DNA from 4 places in the Alteromonas sp. PRIM-21 genome. Region 1 is predicted to be linked to each of the others. Evidence: predicted binding sites of a transcription regulator. Region 1 holds the regulator's gene; each other region holds the start of a gene.

Region 1 (4,114 bases):
GTCAAGAGTGAGGCGTGTTGAGACTATTCGTCTTCGTTAAATCTGCCTTCAATTAGCTCCTCGATGGCAGCAAGTGCATCGACCGCGTCATCACCATCGACAATAACATCTACCTGTTCGCCCTGATGACTTTCCAGCATCATCAAGCCTAAAACGCTACTTGCATCGGCTTCTTTATCACCTTTTTTCAAAATGATTTTGGCATCAAATTGATTAGCAAGCTTAACCAATTGCGTGGCTGCTCTAGCGTGTAAACCTAGTTTATTAACGATAGTAAGCGTTTTTTGAATAGTCATTACTGGTTAAGCTCTCGGTGACGAATTTGAACATCAGGATGTATTTCACTGAAGGTTTTCGACAAGGTTTGGGCAATATAGACAGAGCGGTGCTGGCCGCCGGTGCAACCAATCGCTACCGTTACATAGCTTCTATTGTTGCGCTCTAGGTGAGGAAGCCATGTGGTCATTAAGTTCTGTATCTGCCAGATGAATTTTGTTACTACGGGCTGTGAGCCTAAAAATACCTCTACGGGGGCATCTAACCCAGTAAGGTGTCTAAGGTCAGGCTCCCAATGAGGGTTGGGAAGGAAGCGCGCATCAAAAACATAATCTGCGTCTTTAGGAATGCCATGTTTAAAGCCAAACGATTCAAACACCAGTACAAGGCGTGAGCTCTTCTTCCCTAAAATACGTTCCCGAATGAGTTCGGCGAGTTGGTGTATCGTTAGCTTATCTGTATCAAGGTATAAATCAGCGCGTTCAGTAATTGGAGCAAGGAGCGCAGATTCTGCTCTGATAGCTTCTGATAGAGACTTATTTAGTTTAGCTAAAGGATGAAGACGGCGAGTTTCGCTAAACCGCTTGACCAGTACGTCATCGCTTGCGTCAATGTACACTATAGTCATCGACCAAGAAGAAGGCAGGTAATCTAGAATCTCTACCAAGTCATCTGGATTTTTGGGAAGATTCCTTACGTCGATACTTACTGCAACTTGGTCGTATTCATCAACAACAGTATGGGTGAGGGTGGGAAGCAAATTTACTGGGATATTATCAACACAGTAATAACCTAAGTCTTCCAAAGCGCGAAGTGCGACAGACTTACCAGACCCTGAACGACCACTGATTATGATCAGCTTCACCTAAACTCTCCCTTATATTCTGGTTTCATCGCATACGCGTTGTTGAATAAAGCGCCTATCTATAATGTATAGGCTCTTATGGCTTAACTTAATGCAGAAATAATCTCGTCGCTGGTTGTTGCGCGGCGTATTGTTTTAATTGTTTCTTTGTCACTGAGCTTACCGGCTACGGTAGCCAGTGTTTGAAGGTGTCCTTCGGTTTGCTCTTCGGGAACGAGTAGCGCAAAAAATATGTCTACGGGCTTTTCATCTAGGGCATCAAAGTTGATAGCTGGTGTGCTTGTAACAACAATTGCTATTACCTTCTCAAGGCCAGCCAGGCGACCGTGAGGCAGTGCTATGCCGTTGCCAATACCCGTGCTACCCATACGTTCTCGAGCCATTAAGCTATTTAAAACCGTTGCCTGGTCAATGTTATCATTTTGCTTGGCAGCGATATCAGCGATGATCTCAAGAATTCGCTTTTTACTATTACACTGAACCGCACACTCGGTGCGGTCCAGACTTACGATGGCTTGTATATCCATGCTTAATTAACTACTAATGTTTTTTCAGTTTTTCCTTATGCTTGATTACCTGCCGGTCGAGTTTATCAACCATGCTGTCAATCGCCGCATACATGTCGGTATTTTCTGAGGATGCGAATACTTCAGCGCCACTTAAATGAACAGTCGCTTCGGCTTTTTGATTTAATTTTTCAACGTTCAGGATGACATGCACATTAGAAATGTGATCAAAGTGACGTTCAAGTTTGCTGAACTTCGTATCGACATAATTACGCAAAGAGTCGGTGATTTCGACATGATGACCAGTAAGGTTGATTTGCATATTTCGTCTTCCTTATATATTTAAGCCCGGTTAGATAAGGCTTTTGCGTTGGTTCGACGGCGGGATCGATAACGATTCCCGGTATTTTGCTATTGTTCGCCGAGCGACTTTTATGCCTTGCTCGGCCAACAACGAAGCAATCTTGCTATCACTTAGGGGCTTGCTAGGATTTTCCGCAGCCACTAACTTCTTGATCAATGCACGAATCGCTGTAGATGAACATTCACCACCTGACTCAGTTGCTACGTGGCTTGAGAAGAAATACTTCAATTCGAAGATACCACGAGGCGTATGCATATACTTTTGCGTTGTCACACGGGAAATAGTCGATTCGTGCATATCTACCATTTCTGCGACATCATTTAGCACCATTGGTTTCATCATTTCCGGGCCGTGCTCAAAAAAGCCCATTTGCTGCTGCACAATACAATTTGCGACCTTCATTAAGGTATCGTTACGAGATTCAAGGCTCTTTATGAACCACTTGGCCTCTTGCATGTGTGAGCGGATGAATTGTGAATCGCTACTGTTCTTAGCACGGCGACTCATTGCTGCGTACTGTTGATTTACGCTTAATTTCGGCAGACTGTCGGGGTTTAGCTCAACCACCCAACGGCCATTTTTCTTGGTTACTGAGACATCAGGAATAACGTACTCAGGCTCTTTAGTAACTAAAGCACTACCTGGACGAGGATTCAAGGTTTGAAGTAAACGCATTGCTTCGCGCAGCTGATCTTCTTTTAATCGGCTCTTACGCATTAGGGTGCGGTAGTCTTTACTGCTCAGTAAATCTGAATATTCCTCAATAAGCTGCTTCGCTTCAGCAAGCCACGGTGTGTCTTCTGAAAACTGGCGCAATTGCACCATAAGACATTCTTGAGGGGTACGAGAACCTGAACCAATGGGGTCGAACATTTGAATGCGCTTAAGTACACATTCTATTTCGTCCATTTCGATAGGCTCTTCAAGATCATCATCGTTGACCGCTTCTAAGATATCGTCAAGAGTAACGGTCAAATAACCTGATTCGTCAATCGAATCGATGATTGCAGTAGCAATGGCGCGGTCAGTATCCGAAAAATGAGTGAGCCGCATTTGCCAAAGCAAGTGCTCTTGGATGTCTTCAGTGGTCTCACCTTGGAATATTTGTTCATCATCATTAGATGGACCAGGTGCAGGCGCAGAAGAAGCGGAATAATACTCATCCCAAGTGCTGTCGATAGGTAGCTCATCGGGAAGGTCATTCTTCTCCAGTGCATCTCCTGCTTCTAGCGTGTCGCTTGATGCAGAAGCTGTCGCTTCAGCAGCGCTATTGTCACTATCGACATTGTTCTTTTCTACTTGTGGCTCGTCGCTACCTTCTTCCACTTCTAAAAGCGGATTAGAGTCGAGCGCTTCTTGAATCTCTTGCTGAAGATCAAGCGTAGAAAGCTGCAGCAGCTTAATGGCCTGCTGCAGCTGAGGTGTCATTGTAAGTTGTTGGCTAAATTTTAGCTGTAAAGATGGTTTCATCTACGTCTTATTTAAATGCTCTAAATTAAATATACCAGAGCGAAACTGAAAAATGACAATTCGGTTACACTAACTATAGCCTGAATTGTTCGCCTAGGTATACGTCCCTTACTTTTTGATTACTTAAAACCTGTTCCGCAGTTCCTTGCGCAATAAGCTCGCCATGACTCACAATGTACGCTTTTTCGCAAACATCCAATGTTTCGCGTACGTTATGGTCCGTGATAAGGATACCAATACCCCTATCTCGCAGATGCTGTATTATCTTCTTTATATCATTAACTGATATTGGATCAACACCGGCAAATGGTTCGTCTAACAAAATAAATTGTGGTTTTGCTGCCAGAGCTCGAGCAATCTCTACGCGACGCCGTTCTCCCCCTGACAAACTCATCCCCGTACTATTACGTATATGGTTGATATTAAATTCATCAAGTAGGGCATCTGCTTCTTCTTCTTGCTGTTGTGAATTTAAATCTTTACGGGTCTGCAAAATGGCCATGATATTTTCATGTACCGTAAGCTTTCTAAATATTGATGCCTCTTGCGGGAGGTAGCCTATACCGCGGCGTGCGCGCTCATGCATTGGCTGGTGAGTAAGCTCATTATCATCAATTTCGATCTTGCCTTTGT
Region 2 (4,114 bases), on a different contig from region 1:
CAAAAAGCGTGAAGAGGCTTGCGACAGCCTCATGTGGTGTGTAAAGCATCGTGGGGCTCGTTAAACATCCTTGAATTGCATTATTCTTTGTCGGTCATTAACGCAAGTTCGGTATAAAGAGGGTAGTGGTCAGATCCCACCCCCTCTAACTTCTCAATGTTTACTAAACCAAAGTGTTTAGAGTGAAAAACGTGATCTAGCGGCCACTTCACCAACGGGTACTTTGCGTGGAACGTGTTAAAAAAGCCTCGGCCTTCCCTAGGATCTAATAGGCCGCTTATTTTCTTAAATTTCCTGGTAGTAGGTGACCAGGCTACGTCATTTAGATCGCCAGCGACTATGATTGGACCTTCTGTTTTAGCAATTTCCTCTCCGACTACGGTCAACTCGACATCCCTCGGTTTAGCATAGGTATTTTCGGTGGGGCTTGGCGGTTTTGGATGAAGAAAATAAAGCAGTATGTCCTGTCCATGATGGTTGATTTTTACTCTCATAGATGGAACATCGTCTTCTATCATAAAACGCAGTGTAGCCTCTTCAAATGGGATTTTGCTGTATAGATGCATGCCGTAAAGATTTTCTAATGGGCAAAATTTTCGGTAAGGATATTCTGATTCTATTTCGCTAATGCCCTTTTGCCACTTTTCATTAGATTCAAGGGTGACCAGAAAGTCAGGGTGTTTATTACGCACATGCTCAATGAGTTTGCGAAAATCGTTGTTTGGCATATATACATTACTGGAAAGCACGCTTAGTTTGCGACTTGTGTCTTCATTACCCACGCGTTTTACTTCACGCTTGTAAAGAGGAGTGTAGGGGATTATCCAAACTACCTGGTAAATCAAGCTAACAATTAAACCTACGACCAAAATTAGCGAAAGGCTATTTAACGGGGCGTAATACGTTGCTTTAAAAGCATACCCAATAAGTAATAAAGAAATAATTGCTGCTATTTGAAGTCGTGGAAACTCCCACACCCTTACCAACCAGTGTGAAGAAGGTAGAAGCGGAGCCCAGCTTACAGCGATAAAAAAGACTGAAGCAGCAGTGAGTGCAGTATCCATGTCTAGATGGTCCTTGAATAAAACTGACAAAACACATCTTACCCAAACCAAAAAGTTAGTTGGCTTGGTAAAGGTTATGTGGATGATGATAAAACAATAGTTATAATTACGGCGGTTTCCTAAAATAAGTTTAACCTTACCTTTCTATTGAGCGTCAGTATCTGTGCATAGTTCTATGTATTTTTTTAATGTTAATTCCACCATGTTGTTTCCACTGTGTTTTTCCATAGAAACATTAAGTGGCAACTTATAAATAGCGTAATTTCCGAGGGGCATACACAATTTGCTTGTGTTAAGTAAAAAATTCTCGAAAACAGGCAAAGTTTGCAAACTTCAGAAGACCGATATAGTCGAAAGTCAATAATTAATGCATATAAAACAATAGGATATTATGTTGGCAAGGTTTTAGCACCTGTAGTTGTGAGTTTCGACAAAGGAGAAATGTTATGAAACGTTCAATTATTTCTATGATTGTTGCTACAACATTAACTACAGCTGCTTATGCTGGTGATATGGACACAGACAATAAGTGGGAAAAAGGTGCTAAAGACGCATGGATTGACGGTAAAGCAGAGGCTACGCTGTTGTTCAATGGCAATCTAGATTCATTCGACATTAACACCGACGTGAAAGACGGCAACGTCGTTCTTACAGGCAAGGTTGAAAATTCTGTCGATAAAAAACTAGCTGAAGAGTTGGTAACTAACATCGACGGTGTCACTTCGGTAGACAACAAGCTTACCGTTGTTGCTGATAACGATATGCACAAAGAGATGTCTGACGATATGGAAGACACCGTAGATGAAGGCACAAGCGAACTGACGGACGCCAAAATTGCTACAGTAATAAAGACTCGCCTTTTAATGGATACCGATATTTCAGGCTTTGACATTGATGTTGACGTAGAAAATGGTGTGGTAACACTGACTGGTGAAGTTGATTCTGACGCCGAGCGTGACCTAGCAGTGGAAATTGCTAAAAATGCTTCTGACGTAAAAGATGTTGAAAGCGACCTACGTGTAGTTACTGAAACTGCAATGAATTAAAGGTTTCTTTATTCGATTTAATGAAAAGGGGCATTCGCCCCTTTTTTTCTGCCTAGCCTAAGTAAGGTAGAATGGTTAGCACTTCGACATAACTAGTGTTTCCACTCTTCATCCAATAAGACAACTTCACCATTTTCAGATTTAATTTCTTTACGGGATTCAGTGCCATTTTCTGCCACTAGATAAAATTCGTAAATCGTAATATCAGTTCCGTATTGCTTACTCTCAATGATACGCCTAACTTGATCAGAGTTTTCCTGCTTCTTGATAAGTGTTTTTACCGCGGAAGGTAAATCTTCCATAGTTAAATCCCGCTGTACTTCAACAATTTTCCACTGCTCGCCATCTTGCAGCATATCGAATTCTATTTCATTGCCGTTAGCGTCTTCACCTTCAACATCAAGATATACATGATCGTGTTTGTATTCCTTCTCAACTTCTTGTATCGCAAAGTTAGGAGCAACACTTTTTATTGCCGTTAACGCGGAAGTAGGAATAGCATCAATGGATATCGCTTCTTTTTTGTTTAGCGTAGCGCCAATCTTAACATTGTCGCTTTTCGCCACAGGTCTTTGCGCCCCAGGTTTTTGCGTAATTAGGTTCGCTTTGAAGGTTTCAGTCGGTTCGCTGCTTTCACCTACCGTTAAGTTGGAAAACGCGACCTGTACATAGTCACCATTTTTCTTATCTTCTTCCCAGTTTCCTGTACCCATACATGCAGCGTACCAAAAGCCATCATCATCTTTAGTACTGCATTGGTTATAAGCGCCCGCTTTAAAATAATTCCAATCTAGCGTATAGCCGTAAGGGTGATCGTGCTGGTCTAGCTCACCATAGGCATTTACCCCATTGGCAAGATTAATAGCATAATTAACGGTTTCGTGTCCGTCTGATTTAAAGCTTAGGTACATCACATCGCCGTGAACGTTAACTTCATAGCTAAAGTTCTCGTTAAGTTTAATACCTTCGCTACCCGGGTCTTCTGGATCGGTCCATAAATTTCCCCAAACTGGATAAGCAATATCAGTACGGTTTTTATCATTTTTGGGCAAGTTGCGCTCATACGTCCAGAATACGGAACCAGTTTCATGCTGTGGCCACTTTTTATAATAAATCTTAAGTGGTTCATTACCCCAACCAAACCCTTTGACCTTTTTCTTCCATTTACTGGCGTGTATTTGGCCCACTACCACTGAAAAAGCCGGCGCTTTGTCAGGGTATTTAGCTCTGGTAGCAACGTGCTGCACTTTAAGCGTGGCATTTAATTTTCCGCCTACTTGCGCAAAGCGGTCTGAAATAGGGTTGCTAGCGACAGTAAAGTTATTCTTGGGGGAGTGAGTTTTTATACGCGTGTTAGAACCGCGAAGCATGTGACGAAGTTCGCTACGGGTATTAGATGAATTTTGAGTGGTTAGCGCTTTATTGGGCGCGGCAAAAACCATATTGCCTTCATCATCAACATAGAAAAAATCTTTGTGCTCAAAGCTCTGAATATCCTTTACGGATATTTCGTCAACTTTCCCATTGTTGTCTTTATCTGTAGGGATTGTGATTTTCCATTCGCTTAAATCAAACTTCTCAGCTGGAAGTGCTTCAGCATTAGTAAAACCTGAAGCGAAGACTAATGGAAGGCACGTCAACAGGGGCTTTGTCCATGGGATAACAGAGACGGTGAATAACGAGAAGGCAGTAGGCATTGTTTTTATTTTAGACATTTAAACCTCTTGGTAGACAATCGCTTACCAATACAACTAATACTTAAGTCAATATTATTGGTAAGTCCAGTTCTGGGTCAAAGTTTTACTTTGTAATGCCAATTTATCATTCTTGTAAACCAATTGCAAAATGTTACCAAGTCGTTAAATTCAGAGGGCTTAAAAGGGGAGGGTAATTATACGAGCTTTACTTCTACCGTTGATTTCGATGCCTTTTCATACTTATGTCTATACGCGCCGCGATATTTGGCACAAGAAATAAACTTTTTGGTAATACCAAATATGCAAT
Region 3 (4,114 bases), on a different contig from region 1:
AAAGTCGCCGATGGTACCGAGCAGCAGTTAACCCAGGAAGACTTCTTTTCAATGTTAACTGAACAGCTTGCTAATCAAGATCCTACGGCACCGGTTGATAACGATCAGATGGTGGCGCAGATGACGTCGTTTACGATGGCAGACGGCATCTCCCAGCTTAACGAGAAATTCGAATCGTTTGCGGCCTCAATGACATCGAACCAAGCTCTACAGGCATCGAGTCTCATCGGTCAAAACGTGTTAGTTCAAGGCAATGTCGGTTACATGGCGAATGAGGGGGAAGGCCTTTCAGGCGTTATTGTAAACGAGAAAACGGTTCAAAACATGACGATAAACATTGAGAACCAGTTTGGAGAAGTAATCAAAACCATTGATGCAGGTACACAAAGTGCGGGCAACATTGAGTTTGAATGGGATGGCAAAGATAAACACGGCAACCAGATGGAACCTGGTGAATATGTTATCAGCGCTACCGGCGAACTAAACGGTGAAGGTGTTCAGCTGAATACTGCCGTCAATCGTCATGTTGGAAGTGTCAGCTTGGCCGGCAGCGGTCAGGGCGTAATTTTGAATTTGGATGGTGATGTCAGTATCAATCTTGATGACGTCATCCAAATCGGCAGTTAGTAGGAGAATCAATAATGTCTTTTAATATTGCACTGAGTGGCGTATCGGCCGCACAAAAAGATTTGGATGTAACCGCCAACAACATCGCAAACGTTAATACAGTTGGCTTTAAAGAATCACGAGCTGAATTTGGCGACGTTTATGCGGCATCATTGCTGTCAGGTGGTAAAACGAAAGTAGGTGACGGTGTTCTTACCCAAGAAGTTGCACAGCAATTTTCTCAAGGTAGCCTTCAGTTTACGAATACATCGCTTGACCTTGCTATTACGGGTAACGGCTTTTTTGCTACCGTACCTGAAATCACTTCTCGTGACTTCTCGTTCACTCGTGCCGGTCAGTTTAAGTTAGATAGTGATAACTTTGTGGTTAACAGTAACGGCGACAACCTTCTGGGTTTCCCAGTAAACTCTGATGGTACAAGCGCATCGGTTGCGCTAAGTACCACTGAGCCAGTGCGTATTCCTGATTCATCAGGTTCACCCGCGCAAACTTCAGAAGTCGATATTCGCATGAATCTACCGGCCGGCGATGCTGCGTTAGATCCGCAAGATTTTGACCCAGAAGATCCGTTAACGTACAACGCGGCGACGTCAGTTACTGTATATGATTCATTAGGTGACAGTCATGTAATGACTTATTACTTTATCAAGGATAATACAGTAGGCGTAGATAATGAATGGTATGTTGCTACCGCGATAGACGATACCCTAGTTGACATGACTGACTCGACAGGTGCCGATACCGACCCTACTACAGCAGTTAACTCGGTGGGCGGTAATACAGGTAATGCCGTAACCGCATCTAAACTTATTTTCTCTCAGGGTGGTGATTTTTCTGGTATGGAAACGCCAGATGGCTTACCAACACTAGATTTTAAAATGCAAACTGAAGCGCTAGGTGCGGGTATTCTTGCAAATGGTTCGGATCCTACGCAGCAGATAAGCATAGATTTTAATCTTGATGTAAATAGCGCCACACCTAATGAACCGACTCAGTTTGCTTCAGCCTTTGAAGTAACCTCACTAGAACAAGATGGTCTGCCAGTAGGCCGACTAACAGGTATCGATATCGGTCCTGATGGCTTAGTGCGCGCTACCTTCTCTAACGGAACCTCTGAGCCTATTGTTCGTGTTGCGCTCGTTCGTTTCTCTAATGAGCAGGGCCTAACGCAAGAAAGCAGCACGCAGTGGAAAGAGAGTATTCTTTCAGGTGAGGCGCTAGCAGGTGAAGCAACAACCGGTACTTTCGGTGAGATTAATTCATCGGCCCTTGAACAAGCCAACGTTAACCTGACCACTGAGCTAATCGACATGATCATTGCTCAGCGTAACTTCCAGGCTAACTCAAGAGCGCTCGAAGTTAACAACTCACTGAACCAGACTATTCTGAACATTCGATAGTTTAGGTAAAGCGCCGTTTGTTAGAATATAAAAGCGGCAATACGTTGGCGTTTAAGACCGCCATTATTGCCGATATTTACAAGAGCCGCACAACAGCGGCTCTTTTATTTTCCTTTAAATATCAATTTAATACCTTTCATATTTTCTACTTGGGTTAAAAATCCACAGATTGGCATCGCCTTTGCAAAATCTTGCTTAAGGTTTAATCAGAGTCAAAAGTCAGTCATGGACAAACTTCTCTACATTGCAGCAAGTGGCGCATCCCAAGACCTATTAGGAACTGGGGTTAGAGCCAACAACTTAGCCAACGCGCAGACAACCGGGTTTAGAGCTCAATTAGAGCAAGCGAGATCGATGCCGGCTTACGGCGAAGGTTTGCCAACCCGCGTGTTTTCTATGACTGAAAGCCCGTCTAACAATTATGAGTCGGGTCCAATGATTAAAACGGATCGAGATTTAGATGTGGCCATTCAAGGGGATGGTTGGTTTGCGGTGCGAGATCAAAATGGTCAAGAAGCTTATTCCCGTGATGGCAACTTCAAACTAGGCGATGACGGAATTTTGACAGACATTCACGACCGTGTGGTGCTAGGCGATAACGGCCCTATTTTTCTTCCAGTACCTTTGGACAATCTTAACATTGCCGCTGATGGCACCTTGTCCATGAGGCAGCTGGGAGCCCCAGCCAATGTTATCGAGGAAGTAGGACGTCTCAAGCTAGTTTCTCCAAACTACGCTGATATGGAGCGAGGCACCGACGGCTTATTTAGAATGGAAGATGGCTCAATTGCGCCCGCTAACGCTAACGTAAAAGTGGCGTCTGGCATGCTTGAAGGTTCTAACGTAAATGCTGTTGAAGAGATGGTAGACATGATAAGTCTTCAACGTCACTACGAGCTCCAAGTAAAAGTGATGAAACAAGCGGAAGAGCTTGATACCCGTGGCAATTCTTTGTTGCGCATACTGTAAACGAATTTTAAACACCGTTGCCCTTTGAGCAACGTCGGAGGTTAACATGCATCCAGCACTATGGATTAGTAAAACCGGACTAGACGCCGCACAAACCGATGTGGCAGTGGTGTCTAACAACCTAGCAAACGCATCAACCGTAGGTTTTAAAAAAGACCGCGCAGTATTTGAAGATTTGCTTTATCAGAATATTAACCAGCCAGGCGGTCGTTCCTCTGCTGACACCGAACTACCATCTGGACTAATGCTTGGTTCAGGTTCAAAAGTGGTCGCTACGCAAAAAGCACATACGCAGGGTAACTTGCTCACCACTGAAAATGCGTTGGATATGTCAATTCAAGGCCGTGGCTACTTTGAAATTTTGCAGCCCGACGGCACTATCGCTTATTCACGGAATGGTCAGTTTTCACTTAACGACCAAGGGCAAATCGTTACCTCTGGTGCTGGTTTCTTGCTTCAGCCTGAAATTGCAGTTCCTGAAGATGCTCAGCAAATCACTATCTCACAGGATGGTGAAATAAGCGTGAGTATCCGAGGACAAGCAGAGCCTCAGGTATTGGGTCAGTTAAATATTTCAGATTTTGTGAATCCGACGGGACTTCAACCTACGGGACAGAACCTTTTTGTAGAGACAGCGTCAAGCGGTGCGCCTATTCAAGGTATACCTGGACTTCAAGGGTTAGGTTACATCTCTCAGGGTACCCTTGAAACGTCAAATGTAAACGTAACTGAAGAGTTGGTGAACCTTATCGAAAGCCAGCGCTTGTACGAAATGAACTCGAAAGTCATTTCGTCGGTTGACCAAATGCTTGGTCAAGTTATCCAGCAACTTTAATAGGTAGCGCCATGCGTATTTTAGGTTTATCTGCTGCTCTACTGCTACTAGGCGGTTGCGCCAGTACAACTGAACCACCTGTACAGGCAAACGACCCCTCGTTTGCACCAGTAGTGCCAGATTACCCGCGTGAAACGGTAGTGGAAGATGGGTCTTTGTTTCGTTCACACATGGCAAACAGTTTGTACTCAGATGTTACCGCTAGGCGAGTTGGCGACATCATTACGGTTACCCTTAACGAAAGCACTTCTGCGAGTAAATCTGCAGATACTTCTACAGCCAA
Region 4 (4,114 bases), on a different contig from region 1:
CTCACTATGAACTTTACGCATTAGTTCCTCAGGACATGTACTTCCTGCCATAACGCCAGTTCTCAAGCTCGATAAATCGAAGCCTCCAAAGTTAGGAAGCTCTAGCTCGGCGATGAACATGGTAGGCACGCCGTGCAAGCCTGTACACTTTTCTTCTTCTACTGTGCGAAGCGTTTGTTCAGGGTCAAAAGACTCCCCAGGAAATACTGCGCATGCACCAGATGCTAAACAGACTAAGTTGCCCAACACCATTCCAAAGCAATGATAGAGCGGTACGGGAATACAAAGCTTGTCTTGGTGCGTAAATCTCATAGCTTCTGATACTAATAAACCATTATTTAATATATTACGATGAGTGAGCGTTGCGCCTTTAGGGTTACCCGTTGTGCCTGAGGTAAATTGAATGTTGATGTTATCATCAGCATTCAGCGTTCTTTCTATGTCTTTTAACTGCGATTTTAAAGCTTCAGTAGGTTCTACTTGCAGTTTTGAAAATGCCTGTAAGCCGTCTACAGACGTTTCACCGATAGTATATACGTGTTTAAGAGAAGGGAGCTTCGAGAGCGATAGCGCCGCGTCCGTTTGACTCTGTTCGTCAGAATCTAGTTCCGGAGCTAGTTCTTTCAAAATGGCGATGTAATTTGAGTGTTTAAAAGACTGTGCCATCACCAAGTGCTTTACCCCGACATTGTTAATAGCAAAGGCTAATTCATCTGGGCGGTAAGCTGGGTTAAGACATACCATGATCGCGCCAATTCTTGCCGTGGCCATTTGTACAAGTGACCACTCGATGTTATTGGGGGACCATATGCCAACTCGATCACCTGGCTCTACGCCATTGGCAAGTAAACCACAGGCCACACGTTCTACTTCATGCCAGTATTGCTGATAGGTCCAGTGAATACTTTGATGTTTTACGATGATCGCTGGGTTATCGCCATAATTGTCGACAACCTTTTTGAAGTATTGACCTATTGTGAGTGATGTAAGTTCAGCATCACTAGGACCGCTAAACTCACTTTTTTGAAGTGGAAATACAGTGTTTAACTGTGTATTTGATTCCATTATTCCTTGCCTCCATGCGCGTACGCATATGATTTAAATGTAATTTTGGATAATCGCCATCATGATTTTGAAATCGAAGTACACAATAGCGACCTTTGCGCTAATTACAGGATGCGCAATTGTGTAAACAAAATGTTTAACCTTTATTAACAATATGGTTGCAAATGCGTTTTGTCGACAAGATGTTGGTCGTATACGGTGCTGTTTAACGAAAAAAATTAGCGTTTCGTCGCAGACCATTTATTAGGGGGGCGAACTGGTGAACTTCGTGGGGTTGTATTGTTTGAGGGAAAATAAAAAAGCCCCGCACTTTAAGCGGGGCTACATAGTTGGGAATACTATGAATTACTTAATTTAACTATTCTGATTCAATCTCTTCAAAATAGGTACGGTATTCCATACGAGTTATGTACGAATCTCCGTCTTCATCCATTGAGTCAAAGTCGCCTTCAACGTCGGCCATTTCTAGTTCTTTCTCACTAATCTTACCATCGCTATCCATATCGATTTTAGTGAACTTAGTATTGGCCGTTGCAGACATCTCAGTACGCAACTCTTTATTCTTTTCTGAAATCATTTCGTTATCAGCTTTAGAAAAAAGTGCTGGATTGCCTTCTTCAGTTAGTACAGCGTCTGTTGTACCTTCAGTTTTTACCTGCGTGATAACCTCATCACTGAACATAGATGGCTTTTCATCAACAAATGAATTAAATTCTGCGCGGCTAACCATACTGTCGCCGTCAGTATCCATTTTAGATACTAATTTACTGTCGATTGTACCTGACGATTCTGAACCGACTATGTAGCCATTACCATCTTGATCGAGCGCATTAAAGCTCTTAGAAATTTTTTCTTCATGATGCCCTGCGAATGCTGACGCAGAAAGTGTAGCTGCAACAACAGCACTAGTAATCATACTTAACTTTGTGATCTTCATAATCAAATTCCTTCTGTTTCTCTTTGCGAACACGGGCTATCAATTGCCCTAATCACTAAATTGAACGCATGTTGATTGAAGTTAATACTTCGCACAAACCTATTTAGCTACTCACAAATATCTTATTCACTTGTCGTGCCAACGAGCTAAGTTATTGAAAATACTTGCAATAGCTAAAGTTGGAAATAGATTCAGAGTGTAATGCTTTTGTTAATTTGTCACGAAGCCTGAAAGATCTTCATACAGATAAACATAATTAAAATAAGGAAAGTTGAGCGTTAGCTATGCGTTCAAAGCTAAGGGATATCATTGGCAATATACTGTCAGCAATGGGTTTTATCTGTTTCTCTATATAGTGGTCATAGTCAAGCGGCGCAGAGATTGTTTCCACCGTTTGCGGCCCTTGAACGGTAATGACATAGGCTATGGAAGTATTAGATTGGTAGCGAAGTGGTAAACCCTGTTCTTCAAATAATTTGTCGGCCCGTCTCGCCGCTTTAACGTGAGGGGGAAGAGATTTCACATACGAAGAAAGTGGTTTTCTGAGTCGCTTTTTATAGACCAACTCTTCATCCATCTTTCCCGCTTTTACTGCGTTTAGCGTTTTATTGATGTACTGCTTTACAGGTTCATTAGTAAAGACTCTTCTGTATAATTCGTATTGGAATTCTTTAGCAAGCACTGTCCAATCCGAACGCACGTTCTCTAGACCTTTAAAGATAAGCTCACCGTCTTTCATCCCTGCGTAGCGTTTTTTACTACCTTCAGAAGAGCCACGAATTGTTGGCATAAAGAAGGTAGAAAAGTGAGATTCGAACTCAATCTCCAAATGGCAATCAATGTCGAACTGACGCTTAAGTAACTCAGTCCATTTTTGGTTAATAATTTTGGCAAGCTCGCGACCTGTTTCAGAAGGTGTACCTAGTGCAGTATTTCCTTCAACATGCACAAAAGTTGAATCGGTATCACCGTAGATAACTGTATAGCCCAATTCTTCAATCCAACTCGCGGTGGTTTGCATGATCTCATGCCCCCGCAATGTAATTGAACTCGCAAGACGAGGATCGTAAAAAGGACAGCCTCCGCTACCAAGTACTCCATAGAAGGAGTTCATTAATATCTTAATCGCCTGAGAGCGAGGTGCGTCTTTCTGTTTTTTTGCTTCGTCGCGCTGAAGCCATAAGTTTTCAATGATGGATGGCAGAAAGTGAGATTCACGACTAAATACTGCGCCCTTAAACCCCTCTATTGCCGTATCAGGAGACTTAAGTCCTTCTGCAAGCCCTAACGGGTCGATTTTGAACGTTCGAATAATAGAAGGGTATAGGCTTTTAAAATCGAGTACTAAAACATCTTTGTACAAGCCAGGTTGGGAGCGCATGACATAACCGCCAGGGCTAGCTAAACCGCCATTTTCAGGCCTCACTCCAGCGACATAAGACTTGCGGTGTAACTTGGGCAAATAGACGTTTAAAAACGCCGCTACCGAGCCTCCCGGTCGGCTCATATCTAAGCCGGTAAGAATGCTGCGCAAAGCCAGAAAATCAATAAACTGGGTTTTATCCTGAATACGGTTTACTAGTTCAGTGTCTTTAAAGTTGTAGTTCGCGAGTGCAACAGGATCGCTATGATAAAGGTGTTTTATCGCTTCAAGTTTATCGGCAGCTTGAATAAGCTTATTTTCACCAAGTAGTTCTTCAGAAACATGGTCAAGGGAGAAGGACTCAAACTGATAAGTCATGGTTTTAAGTGCTTCGATACCATCAATCACGCATCGTCCAGGTACATCAACGAGTGTCTGATCTTCCCACTGTCTTACTGAAGCCTCTCGGCCATGGCGGCCAATAGCATAATTGAGCGAATTTGACTTAGCACGGCGGGCGAGCACAGCCATATCGAATTGCTTAACATTCCAACCCAAAATAATGTCTGGGTCGTAGGAGGTAAGGTGTGAAAAAAAGGCTTCTAGCAGTTCTTTCTCAGATCCAACCGTAATGAGCGTGTATGGACTGTCTTCTTGCTCCTGTAATGTCTGCCCAATAAAACTCGGTGGGCAAACAAGCAGCACTACACTTTTTCCTTCGCCTGCGAGTGCAATGCTGAACAGCTCTT

The links. The regulator sigma-54, encoded in region 1, starts transcription at its own class of promoters, with help from an activator protein. The targets are predictions, from matches to a motif close to GTTGGCACGNNNNTNGNNT.
Region 2: a site for sigma-54 is predicted at 1,458-1,476, ahead of IW644_RS13890 (BON domain-containing protein). Genes of this name have one in related genera too.
Region 3: a site for sigma-54 is predicted at 2,196-2,214, ahead of IW644_RS00245 (flagellar basal body rod protein FlgF). Genes of this name have one in related genera too.
Region 4: a site for sigma-54 is predicted at 2,127-2,145, ahead of IW644_RS04495 (EF-hand domain-containing protein). Genes of this name have one in related genera too.

The regions. Positions count from the first base shown of each region.
Region 1 covers NZ_JADOEK010000004.1:236,721-240,834, forward strand. The annotation lists gene IW644_RS08805 (HPr family phosphocarrier protein) at 24-296, opposite strand; gene rapZ (RNase adapter RapZ) at 296-1,141, opposite strand; gene ptsN (PTS IIA-like nitrogen regulatory protein PtsN) at 1,225-1,668, opposite strand; gene hpf (ribosome hibernation promoting factor) at 1,682-1,969, opposite strand; gene IW644_RS08825 (RNA polymerase factor sigma-54) at 2,000-3,481, opposite strand; gene lptB (LPS export ABC transporter ATP-binding protein) at 3,555-4,114, opposite strand, start outside.
Region 2 covers NZ_JADOEK010000009.1:178,236-182,349, reverse strand. The annotation lists gene IW644_RS13900 (hypothetical protein) at 1-64, shown strand, start outside; gene IW644_RS13895 (endonuclease/exonuclease/phosphatase family protein) at 81-1,064, opposite strand; gene IW644_RS13890 (BON domain-containing protein) at 1,511-2,110, shown strand; partial or broken gene IW644_RS13885 (polysaccharide lyase family 7 protein) at 2,731-3,807, opposite strand.
Region 3 covers NZ_JADOEK010000001.1:73,065-77,178, forward strand. The annotation lists gene flgD (flagellar hook assembly protein FlgD) at 1-627, shown strand, start outside; gene flgE (flagellar hook protein FlgE) at 642-2,027, shown strand; gene IW644_RS00245 (flagellar basal body rod protein FlgF) at 2,253-2,996, shown strand; gene flgG (flagellar basal-body rod protein FlgG) at 3,043-3,831, shown strand; gene flgH (flagellar basal body L-ring protein FlgH) at 3,843-4,114, shown strand, end outside.
Region 4 covers NZ_JADOEK010000002.1:897-5,010, forward strand. The annotation lists gene IW644_RS04490 (AMP-binding protein) at 1-1,065, opposite strand, end outside; gene IW644_RS04495 (EF-hand domain-containing protein) at 1,424-2,002, opposite strand; gene IW644_RS04500 (DNA polymerase II) at 2,259-4,114, opposite strand, start outside.